DNA from 4 places in the Rossellomorea sp. y25 genome. Region 2 is predicted to be linked to each of the others. Evidence: predicted binding sites of a transcription regulator. Region 2 holds the regulator's gene; each other region holds the start of a gene.
What was found. The regulator Rex, encoded in region 2, represses fermentation and respiration genes when NADH is low (regulators of the CRP and FNR family bind a similar motif). The targets are predictions, from matches to a motif close to TTGTGAAATATTTCACAA.
Positions count from the first base shown of each region.

Region 1: AAEM60_RS09045 (cytochrome ubiquinol oxidase subunit I) is a predicted target of Rex. The motif match lies at 2,223-2,240, and genes of this name have one in related genera.
Region 3: cydD (thiol reductant ABC exporter subunit CydD) is a predicted target of Rex. The motif match lies at 1,486-1,503, and genes of this name have one in related genera.
Region 4: AAEM60_RS07000 (L-lactate dehydrogenase) is a predicted target of Rex. The motif match lies at 2,422-2,439, and genes of this name have one in related genera.

Region 1 covers NZ_CP145886.1:1,809,533-1,813,608, forward strand. Annotated here, with positions in the region: gene AAEM60_RS09035 (ABC transporter ATP-binding protein) at 1-206, shown strand, start outside; gene AAEM60_RS09040 (ABC transporter ATP-binding protein) at 280-2,040, shown strand; gene AAEM60_RS09045 (cytochrome ubiquinol oxidase subunit I) at 2,358-3,695, shown strand; gene AAEM60_RS09050 (cytochrome d ubiquinol oxidase subunit II) at 3,767-4,076, shown strand, end outside.
Region 2 covers NZ_CP145886.1:266,183-270,258, forward strand. Annotated here, with positions in the region: gene AAEM60_RS01500 (ABC-F family ATP-binding cassette domain-containing protein) at 1-1,323, opposite strand, end outside; gene AAEM60_RS01505 (redox-sensing transcriptional repressor Rex) at 1,513-2,190, shown strand; gene AAEM60_RS01510 (twin-arginine translocase TatA/TatE family subunit) at 2,245-2,415, shown strand; gene tatC (twin-arginine translocase subunit TatC) at 2,431-3,204, shown strand; gene AAEM60_RS01520 (YdiK family protein) at 3,220-3,426, opposite strand; gene AAEM60_RS01525 (CPBP family intramembrane glutamic endopeptidase) at 3,423-4,076, opposite strand, start outside.
Region 3 covers NZ_CP145886.1:1,410,110-1,414,185, reverse strand. Annotated here, with positions in the region: gene cydD (thiol reductant ABC exporter subunit CydD) at 1-1,456, opposite strand, end outside; gene AAEM60_RS07030 (hypothetical protein) at 1,695-1,871, shown strand; gene AAEM60_RS07025 (M20/M25/M40 family metallo-hydrolase) at 1,971-3,614, opposite strand; gene AAEM60_RS07020 (NCS2 family permease) at 3,859-4,076, shown strand, end outside.
Region 4 covers NZ_CP145886.1:1,404,676-1,408,751, forward strand. Annotated here, with positions in the region: gene AAEM60_RS06990 (SIMPL domain-containing protein) at 164-817, opposite strand; gene AAEM60_RS06995 (hypothetical protein) at 826-1,275, opposite strand; gene AAEM60_RS07000 (L-lactate dehydrogenase) at 1,363-2,313, opposite strand; gene AAEM60_RS07005 (GNAT family N-acetyltransferase) at 2,628-3,164, shown strand; gene AAEM60_RS07010 (tetratricopeptide repeat protein) at 3,180-3,665, shown strand; gene AAEM60_RS07015 (histidine phosphatase family protein) at 3,734-4,076, shown strand, end outside.

The DNA.
Region 1 (4,076 bases), 1.5 Mb from region 2:
AAGTCATGTCGGATCGAACGACCTTTATTATTGCCCATCGGATTTCATCCCTCAAGCATGCAGATGAAATACTCGTACTGGAAAACGGGAAAGTCGTCGAGAGGGGAGTTCATGACTTCCTACTGAAAAATAATGGACCGTATCAACGAATCTATGATATCCAATACAAAGACCAGAAAAAAATATTACAAACTCAGGAAGGGTAGGTGAGTGGATTTGAGTCAGAAAAACAAAGTGAACAAAAGCGTATTAAGCAGATTCCATTACTCTACAGATCAAATGATCGATAAGCCGTTTAACTGGGAGCAACTCTACCGGTTATTAACGTATTTAAAGCCCTATTCTAAAAAACTCCTGCCCTTATCCATCATTACCGTTCTGATCACAACAGCAGTTCGATTGATCGTACCTATTCTGATTGGGGTATACACATTAGACAAAGCCATCAGGCAGAAGGATTCCAATTTACTATTTACATTGGTTGGAATTATCGCAGGACTCTATGTATTGAATTACGTTGCAAATGTGCTAAGGATCAGGTGGATGAATCAGCTGGGGCAAGGAGTTATCTATGATTTAAGAAAGCACTTATTCAGCCATGTTCAATGGCTATCCCATCGCTTCTTTGATCAGAGGTCAGCCGGTTCCATCCTGGTTCGGATCATGAATGACATTAACTCCCTTCAGGAACTATTTACAAACGGAGTTATTAATCTCTTAATGGATATCATCCTGCTCATTGGAATCATCGTCATTCTCTTTACGTTAAGTCCTGAGTTAACACTTGCCGTCATGGTCATTCTGCCAATCATGTTTTTTATCTCAACCAGCTTACGAAAAAACATCCGCAGATCCTGGCAAATGGTACGACTCAAGCAATCGAAGCTGAATTCCCATCTGAATGAAAGCATTCAAGGGATCCGTGTTACTCAATCATTCACTCAAGAAAAAGAAAACATGGCCTTCTTCGATGGGGTAAACACGGAAAACTTCGATAGCTGGAGAACAGCCACAAAGAAAAATGCCATGTTCCGCCCGCTAGTAGAACTGACAAACGCCATTGGGACAGCGGTCCTCATATGGTACGGTGCCCATCTCATTCAAGGCGGCTCACTGGAACTGGGAGAATTTGTTTCATTCGCCTTCTATCTGGGGATGTTCTGGGAACCCATTTCAAGGCTCGGCCAAGTTTACAATCAACTACTGATCGGTATGGCTTCATCCGAGCGTATCTTCGAATTCCTCGATGAACAACCGATTGTAAATGAAAAAACGAATGCAGTGAACCTGACTGACATCAAAGGAAGAATACAGTTTGAGAATGTAGAATTTTCCTACGATGACAAACGAAAAGCACTCCAAAACATCAACCTTGAAATGAAAGCAGGCCAGACCGTCGCGTTAGTCGGCCATACTGGATCTGGTAAAACTACGATCGCCAACCTGATCAGCCGTTTTTACGATCCGACGAATGGTGAAGTGAAAATTGATGGGGTAAACCTGAGGGATGCATCGGTTTCAAGCTTACGAAGTCAAATCAGCATCGTCCTGCAGGATACATTCATCTTCTCGGGAACCATCATGGATAACATCCGATTCGGGCGCCCTGATGCAAAGGACGAAGAGGTTAAGAATGCCGCCGAAGCAATCGGAGCCAATGAGTTCATCGAGAAGCTTTCCAATGGATACGAGACCGAAGTGGAAGAACGGGGTAATGTTTTATCCGTTGGTGAAAGACAATTACTGTCATTCGCCCGAGCACTATTGGCGAACCCTCGAATCATCATATTGGATGAAGCGACAGCATCCATAGATACAGAAACAGAAGTCAAAATTCAAAAAGCATTGAAACGTCTACTGAACGGTCGTACCGCAATCATCATCGCTCACCGCCTATCTACGATCCGTGAATCGGACAATATCTTTGTCCTGGAAAATGGAAGAATCAAAGAATCCGGCAACCACGATGAGCTGATGGAGCAACAGGGTGATTATTATGAGCTGGTTAAATCACAGTTCAGAATGTTGGATGCGATGTAAGAAAGGATGGACCCCTGCACTGGTGTGTGAGGGGTTCTTTTCTTTTGTTTATGGAAGGAGGGGTGTGGTGGGATAGGGTCGGGTCGGTGTACAATACTTTCTCGAAAAACAAGCCCCATCCCTCCAAGCAACATCATTGCCAATTACTCTAAAAACCCCTAAAATAAAAGATAAATAAATGTTTGTGAAAAACGTCACAAAATATTCATGTTCAACACATCACAAACTCATTATCAGGTTTTATAATGAACAATATGTGATAAACAGTAGAAAACAGTTGTTTACGATTGTAAGTAGATCAGTAGGGGGAGTATAGAATGGTTTTAGATGGTGTGATTTTGAGTAGAATGCTCACTTCGACAACCCTTGCATTCCATATTATTTTTGCGACGATTGGGGTAGGGGTACCGATTATGATTGCCATTGCGGAGTTTATGGGTATCAAACGAAATGATCCCCATTATCTTTTGCTTGCAAGAAGGTGGGCAAGAGGTTTTACGATTACGGTTGCGGTGGGGGTTGTAACGGGTACAGCGATAGGGTTGCAGCTTTCCTTATTGTGGCCTTCATTTATGCAGGTCGCCGGACAGGTGATTGCACTGCCATTATTTATGGAAACTTTTGCGTTTTTCTTTGAGGCTATCTTTTTAGGAATCTATCTTTATACTTGGGACCGTTTTAAGAATAAGTGGATCCATTGGCTGTTGACGATTCCGGTTATGATTGGTTCTTCGGCTTCTGCACTTTTCATTACGACGGTGAATGCGTTTATGAACACTCCTCAAGGATTTGAATTAGAGAATGGGAAAGCCATTAATATCGATCCGATTGCTGCGATGCTGAATCCGGCCACGCCTACGAAAGTGTTTCACGTATTGACGACTGCCTATCTAACATCGGCTTTGGTGTTGGCGGCGATTACGGCATTTGCGATTCTTCGTAAGAGAGGCGGGGAGTATCATAAGAAAGCCCTGCGTTTAACGATGGTTTCTGCTTTGATTTTCGCTTTTGCGACTGCATTGGCAGGGGATTTATCAGCTAAATTCCTAGCCGAGTATCAGCCTGAGAAGCTCGCCGCAGCAGAATGGCACTTTGAAACGGAAGAGAATGCGGATCTTATCGTATTTGGAACACTGGATGAAAATAATGAGGTCCATAATGAGATCCGCTTACCTGGATTCTTAAGTTTTCTGGCAGGGAGTTCTTTTGAAACAGAGGTTATTGGTCTGAATGAATTTCCTGAAGATGAGCGGCCGCCTTTATGGGTCCACTATATGTTTGACCTGATGGTATCAATTGGGTTTTACAGTATCTTTATTTCTGCGGCATTTATTCTGTTCTGGAAGTGGAAGAAGCGGAATGAATGGAATAAGCCGCTTCTATGGGGAATTGTAGCAAGTGGACCACTTGCGATGCTGGCGATTGAATTTGGCTGGATTTACGCCGAGGTTGGTCGACAGCCATGGATTATGAGAGGGTATATGAAAGTGGCAGATGCGGCAACGAAAGCCGATGGAGTAGGCTTGACGTTTGCATTGTTTGTTGGCCTTTATATCCTCCTGGGTGTGCTATGTGTGGTTGTATTAATCAAAATGTTTAAAAATAAGCCTGCAGAGGCGGAATTAGAACAACGTTTTCCTAAGAAAGCGAGTTAATTAGAAATAAAATTGCTCCTTCTTTTCATTTTTTGTGAAGAAGGGGCTTAAGCTTTAAGGGAGGAATGGGTATGAGTTTGGAAGTAGTAGGGATTACCGTATTGTGGTTATTCCTTTATGGGTACCTTATTGTGGCTTCAATTGATTTCGGGGCTGGCTTCTTTGCCTTTTACGGGAGAATGAAGGGCAAGGAGCATACGTTAAACGTGTTGATTAGTCGATACCTTTCACCGGTATGGGAAGTAACCAACGTCTTTTTCGTCTTCTTCTTTGTGGGGCTTGTAGGGTTCTTTCCCGACGCAGCATATTATTATGGAACGGCTTTATTACTTCCGGGAAGTATCGCCATCATATTGCTGGCTATAAGAGGAAGCTTCTATG
Region 2 (4,076 bases):
ATCTTCCCCTGAGAATAAGAAGTTTCCGAGTACGGTTCGGATTTCTTTTTCCATCTTCATTGGGTACTCGTCCCACAGTTCGTTTAAGACGGTCTTATTGGAAGACAGTTCAGCTTGTTCTTGATCATAGTAACTAATCGAAACATTTGATCCAAATTTAATTGCTCCGTCAAGTGGTTGGAGTTTATTCACTAATGTTTTCAATAGGGTGGACTTACCAATACCGTTAGGACCTACAAGGGCGATGCTGTCGCCTTTTTTAACAGCGAAGTCGATGTGAGATGAAATTCTTTCGCCTTTTCCATATCCGATGGTAAGATCTTGGACGTGAAGAACATCATTTCCGCTTGGACGATCAATTTGAAAAGCAAAGTTGGCGGATTTCTCATCACCCAGAGGTCTGTCCATTATATCCATTCGTTCTAATTTTTTTCTGCGGCTTTGGGCCATCTTGGTAGTAGAAGCCCGGGCTATATTTCGCTGGATAAAGTCTTCCAGTTTCGCGACCTCCTGTTGCTGGCGCTCGAACATCTTGAGATCCTTTTCGTAGTCTTCTGCTTTTTGTTCAAGGTATTTACTGTAGTTACCCAGGTATTTTTTGCTTCGATTTCGTGAAATTTCATACACTTGATTGACGACGCTATCCAAGAAGTAGCGGTCATGGGAAACGATCAAGACAGCTCCTTCATAGCTTTGAAGGTACGTCTCAAGCCACGACAAAGTCTCAATATCAAGATGGTTGGTAGGCTCATCCAGAATGAGGATGTCAGGCTTGGTCAATAGAAGCTTACCAAGAGCCAGACGGGTTTTCTGGCCACCGCTTAAAGTAGAGATCTTCGTTTCATAATCAAAGTCGGCAAAGTTCAATCCATGCAGGACTGAACGAATATCTGCTTCATATTGATAGCCGCCGGAATCTTTAAAACGTACTTGAAGTTCATCATATTCCTTTAATACGCGTTGGTATAAATCTTCTTGCTCATAAACAGAAGGATCGGCCATTTGTTTCTCAAGTTTTCTTAATTGTTTTTCTTGAGTTTGTAATTCTTCGAATACGGTCAGCATTTCTGACCAAATGGAAAGCTCAGATTCCAAGCCTGTATTTTGCGCGAGGTATCCAATGGAGACCCCTTTTGGCTTCGTGATATCTCCTGAATCATAAGAGAGATGACCTGCAATTATTTTTAAAAGAGTCGATTTTCCTGCCCCGTTGCGTCCGACGAGAGCCACGCGATCTCTTGTCTGTATTTCAAGCTTAATATTTGATAGGATATTATCGGCACCAAAGTTTTTCGTTAGTTGATTCACTTGTAATAGAATCATGACGTTTCACCTCTATTTCATAGTGCTAGTGTACCGTATTTGGGAGGGGAACGGCAATAAATCGACTATTAATCTTCGTACACTTAGGATAAAATATAGTGTATGATGGGTAGTAGAGTTTTAAATTCTGTCTGCTTTCTATTTTGGAAGCGGTATCAGAGGTTTTGAATAGATGTGGGGGAATACAATATGAACCAGGATACAACGAAAATTCCACAGGCAACGGCTAAGCGCCTTCCGCTATATTATCGCTTTATCAAGAATCTGTACTCATCGGGAAAGCAGAGGGTTTCATCGAAAGAATTGAGTGAAGCGGTGAAGGTTGATTCTGCCACGATACGCAGAGATTTTTCTTATTTTGGCGCGTTGGGTAAAAAGGGATATGGATATAATGTCAATTACCTTCTATCCTTTTTCCGTAAGACATTGGATCAGGATGCCATTACGAAGGTTGTGCTGATAGGTGTAGGGAATCTCGGTACAGCTTTTCTTCATTATAATTTTATAAAGAATAATAATACAAAGATTGAAATGGCTTTTGAAGTGGATGAAAAAAAGGTTGGGACACAAATCAGCGATGTACCCGTTTTTCATTTAAATGATTTAGAAGAGAGTCTTGAGGGGCATGATATTGAGGTGGCCATTCTGACAGTTCCGGCATCTTCTGCTCAAAATATCACAGACCGATTGGTTTCTTCTAATATTAAGGGGATCCTGAATTTCACTCCTGCGAGATTGACGGTGCCGGACCATATCCGCGTCCATCATATTGATTTGGCAGTTGAACTTCAGTCACTGGTCTACTTCTTAAAGCATTATTCAGGGGATGACACGGAAATGTCACAAGATGGAATCATATCCGAATAGAAAATGATTCGTATTTACGTTATGATAGAATGGTAAAAGAGGAGGTGTCTCATTATGTTAGGTGCAGGTAGTATCGTATTGATAACGGTTGTTGCTTTACTGATATTTGGACCAAAGAAATTGCCTGAGTTAGGAAAAGCAGCTGGGAATACATTACGTGAGTTTAAGAATGCAACAAAGGGCTTAGCAGATGATGAGGACGATAATAGTAAAAAAGCTAAGTAGGGTAGGATGAACGCCATGAGTCAAAGTCAAAGAGACATGACAGTCTATGAACATATAGGAGAATTGCAAAAACGACTCATGTTTGTAGTCGTTTTCTTCTTGTTAGCGGTAATTGTAAGCTTTTTTCTTGCGGAGCCGTTGATTCGATATTTGCAGCACGCGGATGAAGCGAAAGAATTAACCATGAACGCCTTTCGGATTACAGACCCTCTCAAAATCTATATGGAAATGATCATGTTTATTGCGATCATCATGACATCACCCATCATTCTATTTCAAGTATGGTCGTTCGTGAGTCCAGGCTTATATGAGAAAGAGAGAAAGGTAACGCTCAGTTACATACCTATTTCTGTCCTTCTTTTCTTAGGTGGATTGTCATTTTCATATTTTATTTTGTTTCCATATGTCGTGAAATTCATGATGGGTTTATCAACCAATCTGAATATCCAGCAAGTGATTGGAATTAATGAATACTTTCATTTCCTGTTTCAAATAACCATCCCATTTGGATTTCTATTTCAACTGCCGGTTATTATGCTGTTTCTGACACGTTTGGGGATTATTACTCCGATGTTATTGGCACAAATGAGAAAAGTGGCTTACTTCATATTGTTAGTCATAGCCGCTTTCATCACACCGCCGGACATCGTCTCGCATTTAATGGTAACCGTTCCTTTGCTCCTTCTTTATGAAATCAGCATTTGGATCTCTAAGATCGGATATAAGAAGGTTTTAGAAGCAGAACAAAAGCTTGAAATGGAACAGTTCGAGGATATAAATAAGGATTGATCAAAAGATCAATCCTTATTTTTTATTCTCTATTTTCTTTTTGATCTTGAAATGCAGCATCACCATCCGCAACCCGGAACCAAAATCAAGGGTTGCCAGAAAGACGAGCATATAAGTGAAAAATCCCCAACCATCATCCTGTACATTTTGCACAGCAAAGTATGTGAAGAGCACACCGAGAAGGAGATAAATCACGCCTGAAAATAGTGGTGATCTCCTCATAGAAATAATCCTCCAATAAATCCTTGTATTTGTTCAGCTTCGTTCATCATTTTTTCAATTTCATCCTTATAGATAGATTGCATTAGAACGACCGTTGTATTCATGGCAACGTGAGCAAATATTGGAACCAGTATCCGCTTCGTTTTGACATAAAGGAACGCAAAGGTAAAGCCCATTGCAGAGTACAAGATCACATGCTCAGGCTCAAAGTGCGCGAGAGCGAATATAACAGAGCTGATTAACGCGGCGAAGAAGAAATTCATCTTTTCATAAAGAACACCGAAGATAATCTTTCTGAATACAATCTCTTCTAAAATAGGGCCAATGATCGCAGCTACCATCATCGATAGAGGTACCTTTTCAATAATCCCAATAATCATCTGCGTATTTTCAGATCCCATTTGGATACCTAACGCATACTCAATCTGTATCGCGATGGATTGAGCGATGAACGCCATGAAAATCCCGACTACAGCCCACACAATTGAACTTCCTGCATTCATAGGAGCGGACCGTTCAAGGTTGGTGCTTGTCTCGCTCTTTCTAAGAATGCCCCAGACGACGAGGAGAGTTAATGTAAAGCTAATCACAAGCCAGTATCCAGGAACAACATTTCGTACGGTCTGCTCTGGAATCGCAAGGACATCAAC
Region 3 (4,076 bases), 1.1 Mb from region 2:
CCCTGGCTATGGCCATACGCTGCTTTTCTCCACCAGAAAGCCCTCTCCCTGCTTCACCAATCGGGGTCTCATATCCTTTATCGAGGCCTGCAATCATTTGTGAGATTCCCGCTTTTTCAGCAGCGTATTCGATCTCTTCCAGGGTGACGCCCTCTCTTCCGCCAACCGCAATATTCTCGGCAATCGTGCCTGAGAATAAGTAAGGACTCTGTGAAATATAACTCAATTGATCAAACCAGTCTCTTTCCCCATATTCACATCTCGAAAGTCCATCAATCACAATGTCACCATCAGAGGGATCAAGAAGGCCGGCTAATAGATGAAGGAGGGTTGTTTTCCCTGCTCCACTCTGACCCACGATCGCCACTTGGCTTCTGGGAGGAAAAGCAGCCGTAATGCCTCGAAGATCAAATCCCTTATCCTCGTAGGAAAACCCTACATTACATAGCTTAATTGTTGGAGGAGTCCCATTTGTTTCGAACTTCTTCTCTCCCCATCTTACAGGTTGATCCTTCTCTTCAAGCTCCTCCATGACTTTCTTCGCGGCTCCCACACTACCTCGCCCAGTATGAAAGGCATGCCCCAGCTCTTTTAATGAAAGATAGAACTCTGGTGCAAGAACGAGAACAAAGAAAGCTGTGAAGAATGAAATACTTTCAAAGACGACTAATCTGAGCCCCACTTCCAGGGCAATCAATCCAATACTTAACATAGAGATAAACTCTAACATCAAGGAAGATAAGAAGGCAGTCTTTAACACTTCCATCGTGGCTTCACGAAAATCAAGACTGGCAGAACGTATCCCCTCTTTTTGTTGCTCCCCTCTTCCAAGCAGCTTCAAGGTAGTCAATCCCTGCAGTGTATCGAGAAATCGTCCAGAAAAAGCCGTCAGTTTGTCCATTTGCTTCTCGGATTTATTCTTTGTCATGACTCCGATAATCGCCATAAACAAAGGAATGAATGGGGCTGTTATCACCATGATCAGACCCGTATACACATGCTCAGTAAAAATAATGATTAAAAGAATCAACGGGACGATGGTCGTTTGAATTCTTTGGGGTACGTATTGACTGTAATACCCGTCCAGTCCATCAACGGCATCCATCATCGTACTGACCTTTTGTCCAGACTGTCCTTGAAGGGATGCTTGCAGTGGATTTTTTGCCCACTTAATTAAAAGCCGTTTTCTCAAGTCGACCTTTACCTTCGAAGCCATCCTGATTCCTGTTCGTCCGTTTACATAAGAAAGTGCCGCTCTCCCCACTAGAATAAGAAGCAAAGCACCCAGCATTGGGAGGATGTCTTGAAACCCAGCTTCCTCTATAAACATTTTATCTACAACGCTAACCAGTAAGTAAGCTTGTCCAATAACGACTCCCCCCATTAATAGGGATGTTCCGTAAAGCGCCATCATGGATGATCTCTGCTGCTTAGCCAATCGATTCAGCTCTTTCATAACTTCTCTCAACTCCAAAAGTTAAAAGTTAGTGAAATACTTCACAAATTCAATAACTCTATTATAGTAAACTTGTTCCCTTTATGCATCTTTTAGGATTGACCTTTTTGTGACAATTCCAGAACACAGGTAGTTTTGAATGCGGCGGAAGTGGATATTCCCACAAAGTCTACTATATTAACAGGAAATATGGATACTTCATTTTGAAATCTACTTTTACAAGGGATTTGTGACGGTCATGGTCTGGTATTTCTATGATGTCCTAACGAATCCAGCCGAAATCACCAATAATCCGGCCGTTTTTCTGGATAATCCGGCGGAAATCATCAATAATCCAGCCGATTCTGATAAAAATCCAGCCGTTTTCTTAATTGATCCAGCCGTTTTCTTAATTGACCCAGCCGTATTACAATAATTGTAAAAAAAGAGCACAAAATAATTTCAAATCAATAAAAAGAGAGAGGCGCATCCCTAAGCGAATGACCTCTCTCTTTGTTCAGCTATACTCGGCACATCATATCTTCAATAAATCCTTCGTCACACGCTGGATAATCTCCGGCAGTACTGAGAATGTGTAAGGTTTATACACTCTCTCTGTCCACTGATGGCCATCCTTTCCATAAACTCCTATATTAATCGAAGGGATGTTCAGCTTTCTGATCATTTCGATAGGGACAGGATACAACTGATCGATCAGCGGCAGGTTCTTTTTGAATACCTCGATATCCTCGTCTTCTTCATGAAGAGAGAGAAAACTGCCGTCTGCTAGATAAGGGAAAAACCGTTTAATGACAAATTCTTCGCCGGTTTCTTTGGCTATATCATTTAAGCATTTTCCTAACGCTTCTCTTACCCTCTTGCCATACTCATTTTCTTCATTTACAAAGTTGTGAGGTAAAAATGGCGGTGCGAAGAAAATGATCACTCTGGGTGTTCGATCGGGATCCAGGTGCTGTAAGGCTTCCACCATCGTATATGCAATCGTTCTTCTATCTTCTCCTTCCATATCATGAAGAATCTTTTTCATGACAGGATCCGGATCAATGCCTCTTTCCTTTAGCCAGAAGATATACTCCCGTAATGTCAGCACCTCCACTTCCCAGGAAAACTCCCTTTCCGGGAAACCATGATAGCTCCGATATTGCTCAAACTGCTTTTTGCTCCGTTCTTCCAGTTCACTCACTGCCTTTAATGCTGCCTTTTTCATATCGTAGAGCACTTCTCTGGCGGTTCTCTCGTAGACAAAATAGTTGAAGTAAAGAGAAGCGCTAAGAGGGGTTTGGACATTATACGTATGCTTATCATCTTTGAAATACAAGCACGATGGCGGCAGGGTGAATTCTCCAGGTATATCCTCCAGATAATCCAGGTTCTGATTGATTTCGAGATTGATTTTTGAAGCAATCACAGTAGGATCGATGGATGTCAGCACATCCCCTACATGCGCTTCTCTTCCATATATATAAAAACTTGGCAGAAGCTTCCCTGCAGCACCTGTGTAAATATATCGTTTACAGTCCCCGTCATAGATCGGAGAAATGAAATCCGTATTGATCGCTGCCAAATAATCAAAGCCCTCTTTCTTTAAACGATAGAGATCACTTAAAGCAGCAATCATTCCGGCATGTTCACTTTCTTCGTCACCATTAAACAGGAAGAGTAAATTTCCTTCCGGGGCTGCTTGATCCGTATGGTGTAAAAGATTGGCTATGTGGACGGCAATCCCGCTCTGCATATCCAAGGCCCCTCTTCCAAATAGCCAGTTTCCAGAAAGTGCATCTTCCCTAACCTTTTCCTCTCCTTCATAATCCATAAAGAATTTCTGAAGAAAGTCGGGATCATGAGCCATATCTTGAAGTGCCCCATAATCATCCGTCCCTACCGTATCATAGTGGGCATGGAATAATACGGTTTTCGAAGACGTTCCTTTCACGAGGGCAAACACGTTTTTCCTTCCTGTGGGATCGTTCGGGACTTCTTGCAGCCAGACCCGATCAGGATGCTCCTGAAAATAAGGAAATGAGGAAATCATTTCATATATATACTGGGCTTTTTCACTTTCGCCTGTTGTTCCGTTATAGCTTTTCAGAGCGACTAAGGATCGTGTGATCTGCTCAATCTGCTCGGAGATTGAGTTGTTTTTCAATTGAGTATACACGTTAGTACCGCTCCTTTCCTTATGAAATGTTACTTCCTGCGTGGTAAATCGTTTACTGACTGGGCATTATAGAGACTGATTCTTCTATAATTGATAACATCTTATCGAAAACAAAAGGGGTTTGGAAGGGGTTTCAAGATATTTTCTTAAAAAAATTTCGGTATCCCCTATTGAAATCCAATCTATTACCGAATATTATAGAAGTTGCGTGTTTTTAATGTTCGTTTTTATTGGAGGTATTACGATGTTTAAATTGAAGGAACACGGCACTAATCCTAAAACTGAAATACTGGCAGGTATTACAACATTTTTAACAATGGTGTACATTGTCGTTGTGAATCCCATTATTTTAGCTGATGCAGGTGTCCCATTTGATCAAGTCTTCTTAGCAACCATTATTTCAGCCGTAGCCGGAACGTTATGGATGGCCTTGTTCGCAAACTACCCGATCGCCATCGCACC
Region 4 (4,076 bases), 1.1 Mb from region 2:
CTCATTCGTTTTCGGGATGGGCTCTTTAGTATTAGTCATGAGTGAAAGGATTTTTAACGCATGAAAGTAGAAATCGACGCATAAACCACCAAACCTGGAGGTCCGTCCCTCTAAAACGTTATTCAAACTGCCAAAGTACTGAATTGTTTTGGCAGTTTGTCGTTTATCGGGTTTGGTATTCTACTGTCAAGATGGCTGTGACGGCGATTTGTCCTGGTTGGACGGCTGCACTCTCTTCAGCGGCTTTTACAAACCCGGTGGTCATAAAGGGGGTGACGATTGGGCTTGATTGCTCTGTGATGGACTTTGGCTGGGGATCGAGCTGCTGCCCCGATTGGCTGGATAATGTGAGTGCTTTTTGATACGCCTTTTGATATGCCATAGCAAGGGCCTGCTGATAGGATTCGATGGGGTTGGAATTGACAAATGAAATGTTTTCTACACGATTCGCACCGCTCTTAATGGCATCATCAATAATCGTACCGACTTTTTCAATGTTCTGAATGGTAACTCGGAATACTTGGCGAACCTCATATCCTGTGAAAATTTGCTTTCCGTCCTCATAGTTGTACTGTGGGAACACTTGATAGGTGGAGGTCTGGATATCCTTTTGTGACACTCCGTTGTTTAATAGTGATTGAACGACTTGACTCGATTGTTGCTGGTTCTGGTTTTGGGCCGCTTCAAGCTCTTCATCTTTAGTGACAACACCGACAGAGACAATGGCTTGATCAGGATCGATATAAAGGGTATGCTCACCTGTTACAGTAATCGTCCCCTTGGTGTTGCCGGTCCTATAGTATGGATATGAATACATGAGCAGTCCTACACGCACGTAAAGGATTCAATTTTATCCAAGTCGATGCCGAAGTATACCCATGTGAATCCAATCCATCTCCATCCGGCAATGGAACGGCGTCCAACAAAGACAGGATAGAACCAGAAAGCATCCCTTCTTAACCAAATATACGTGTAACGGAATAAACATCTTCTGATGGCACCTGGGTCTACTGCAAAAACACTTGGTCCACCTTGTGTTCCTTGCATCACCGTTTTTTGCGGTTGGAAGTTCGGTGGTGGTCCGGGTGGTGGTTGATTTTGTCCGCCTTGCCCGCCAGTAGGTGGTGGTGAGCTTGGTGCGCCTTGTCCTCCACCAGGAAAACCTGGGATGCCAAAGCCGCCGCCCCCTGATCCTTGGCCACCTCCAGGGAATCCGGGAAAGCCGCCGCCTCCGCCGCCAGGAAATCCAGGGAATAATTGTCTGTGATCGTACATAGAAGAACCTCCTCATAAAGAATTCTCTTTATCTTATGAGGAGGTTGGGTGGGCGTGCGTGTCTATTAAGTTAGCGAAGGGAATGGATCAAGTCTCCATCGCTTTTTTCATCACATGTTTGAGTGTTTCTGCAGAGTGGGCGAATTGAGCTTTTTCTTTATCATTTAATGGAAGCTCGACGACTTTTCTGATGCCCTCACGATTAATAATCGCAGGAACACCGATGTAGATATCGTCCTGATGATACTCCCCTTCAAGGAGGGCAGAAACGGTTAAAATGCTATTTTCATTGTTAAAGACCGCTTTGGTAATCCTGGCAAGACCCATGGCAATACCATAATAGGTTGCGCCTTTCCGTTCAATGATGTGATAGGCTGCATCTCTTACATTAACGAATATATCATCAAGCTGTTTCTGGACGTCATCCTGGTGGAGGTCAATCAACTCACTTAAATGACTTGCTCCTACAGTTGTGTGGCTCCAAACGGGAAATTCCGTGTCTCCGTGTTCTCCCATAATATAGGCGTGAATATTCCGTGTATCAATATCAAAGTGCTCGCCGACTAAGTAACGAAGTCTGGCTGTGTCGAGAATCGTTCCTGATCCGATGACTCTTTCTTTCGGCAGTCCGGAAAATTTCCACGTTGCATACGTTAAGATGTCGACAGGGTTCGTCGCCACAAGGAAAATGCCGTTGAATCCACTATTCATGACAGAGTCTACAATATTTTTGAAGATTTTCACATTCTTTTCCACCAGATCCAGACGGGTTTCGCCTGGCTGCTGGTTAGCTCCTGCCGTAATCACGACCAGGTCAGCATCCTTACAATCACTGTAATCTCCTGCAGATATTTTCATAGGAGAAGCGAAAGCAAGACCATGGTTTAAATCACGTGCGTCTCCGTCAGCTTTCTCCTTATTCAAATCAATCATCACAAGTTCATGTGCGATTCCTTGATTGAGGAGAGCAAAGGCATAACTTGAACCTACAAATCCTGTACCGATTAAAGCTACTTTGTTTGTGCATTTGATTGTCATACGTCATCACCTATTCACTAATTATTTGTAAAAAAAATTGGTCACATGAATCTAACAATGGTGAGATTAAGAGAAAGTAATAAAGCTTTCAGAATATGAGCGGAGATATTGTGAAGTAATTCACAACCAAATGATAACACGAAACACATTGATATTCTACTCTGAAATATAGCATAACATACATAAATGTGAATTAATTCACAAACTTGTCATACAGAGAAACGTACCTATGCCCGTCCCTCAAATAAAAAAAGGGTTTTTTCTGGTGAGTGATGAATGTATAGAGGAAGAGGAGAGCTATGGGAGGTGTGTGTATGAATGTCAGGAGTGGGGATTTATTTATCCGTCCTTTAGTGGAGGGGGATAAATACACGTTGGCAAGGTGGTTGCAGGATCCGGAGGTACTGGAGTTTTATGAAGGGAGGGACCGTCCCTTCACTCTTCAGATGGTGGAGGAGAAATTCCTTGCAGAGAGGGCCGTCTCAGGTTGTCTGGTTGAGTATGAGGGGAGTGAAATCGGTTATCTCCAGTATTATCAGCTTGATGAAGAAACGATGATCCGGTATGGTTACACGAATTTAGATGAAGTGATTTATGGTACGGATCAATTCATCGGAGAAGCGGCATATTGGAACAGGGGTTTAGGGACGGAACTCATTCGAGCTGTAGTAGAGTACTTGCTCAAGAAAGAGGGGGTCCACCGCCTCGTGGTGGATCCCATGACTTGGAACACCAGAGCGATCCGCTGCTATGAGAAATGTGGATATAGTAAAGCGAGAATACTACGGGAGCATGAGCTTCATGAAGGCGAACATCATGATTCCTGGCTGATGGAGTTCATTCCAGAGTGAATGGGAGACTTTAAAATGAATAGAAAAATAGAAGAAGCCATTGAACTGAGAGAGTCGGGAGAATACGCAGCTTCCATTGAAAGGTGGAAGCGATTGATTGGGGAAGAACCAGATAATGGTTTTCTGCATTACCAATGTGCATGGAGCCATGACGCAATGGGACTCGAAAGCGAAGCCGTTCCTTATTACGAAAGTTCGATTCAATTGGGACTGGATGATAAAGATTTACAAGGCGCCTATCTTGGATTAGGGAGTACATATCGGACATTGGGAGAGTATGATAAAAGCAAAACCGTGTTCGAGAAAGCAATCGGACGATTTCCTGAAAATAAAGCGTTGACGGTCTTTTATTCCATGACCCTCTATAATTTGAACGAACATAGTCAAGCAATGGAGCTACTGCTGACATGTATTGGAGAATCGTCACAAGAATCCACCATCGAACCTTATAAAAAGGCGATAACATTTTATGCTAGTCAATTGGACGTTGTGTGGAAATAAGAGTAGCTGTTCTCCATGACAGCTCTTTTTTGTGGTTGGAAAGTAAAAAGGAGTGATTGAAGTTGGCAATGACTCAACTGTATCTGGTGAGGCATGCTCACTCAAAATATACCCCCGAGGAATTAACCAGACCCCTTTCTGAGAAAGGTAAGGTGGGTGCTGAGAATGTAACGGAATTATTAAAGAAGGAAAAGATTGATGCAGTATGTTCCAGTCCATATAAAAGGGCGGTGGAAACCGTTGAAGGGACAGCCCGCCATATTGGGAAGGGAATCAATTTATATGAAGAATTGAGAGAAAGAACTCTCTCTGGAAAACCTGTTCAAAACTTTGAAGAGGCAATCTCAATGGTGTGGGAGGATCCTGCTTTTTCCTTGGAAGGCGGAGAGTCGAATCTCACTGCTCAAAAAA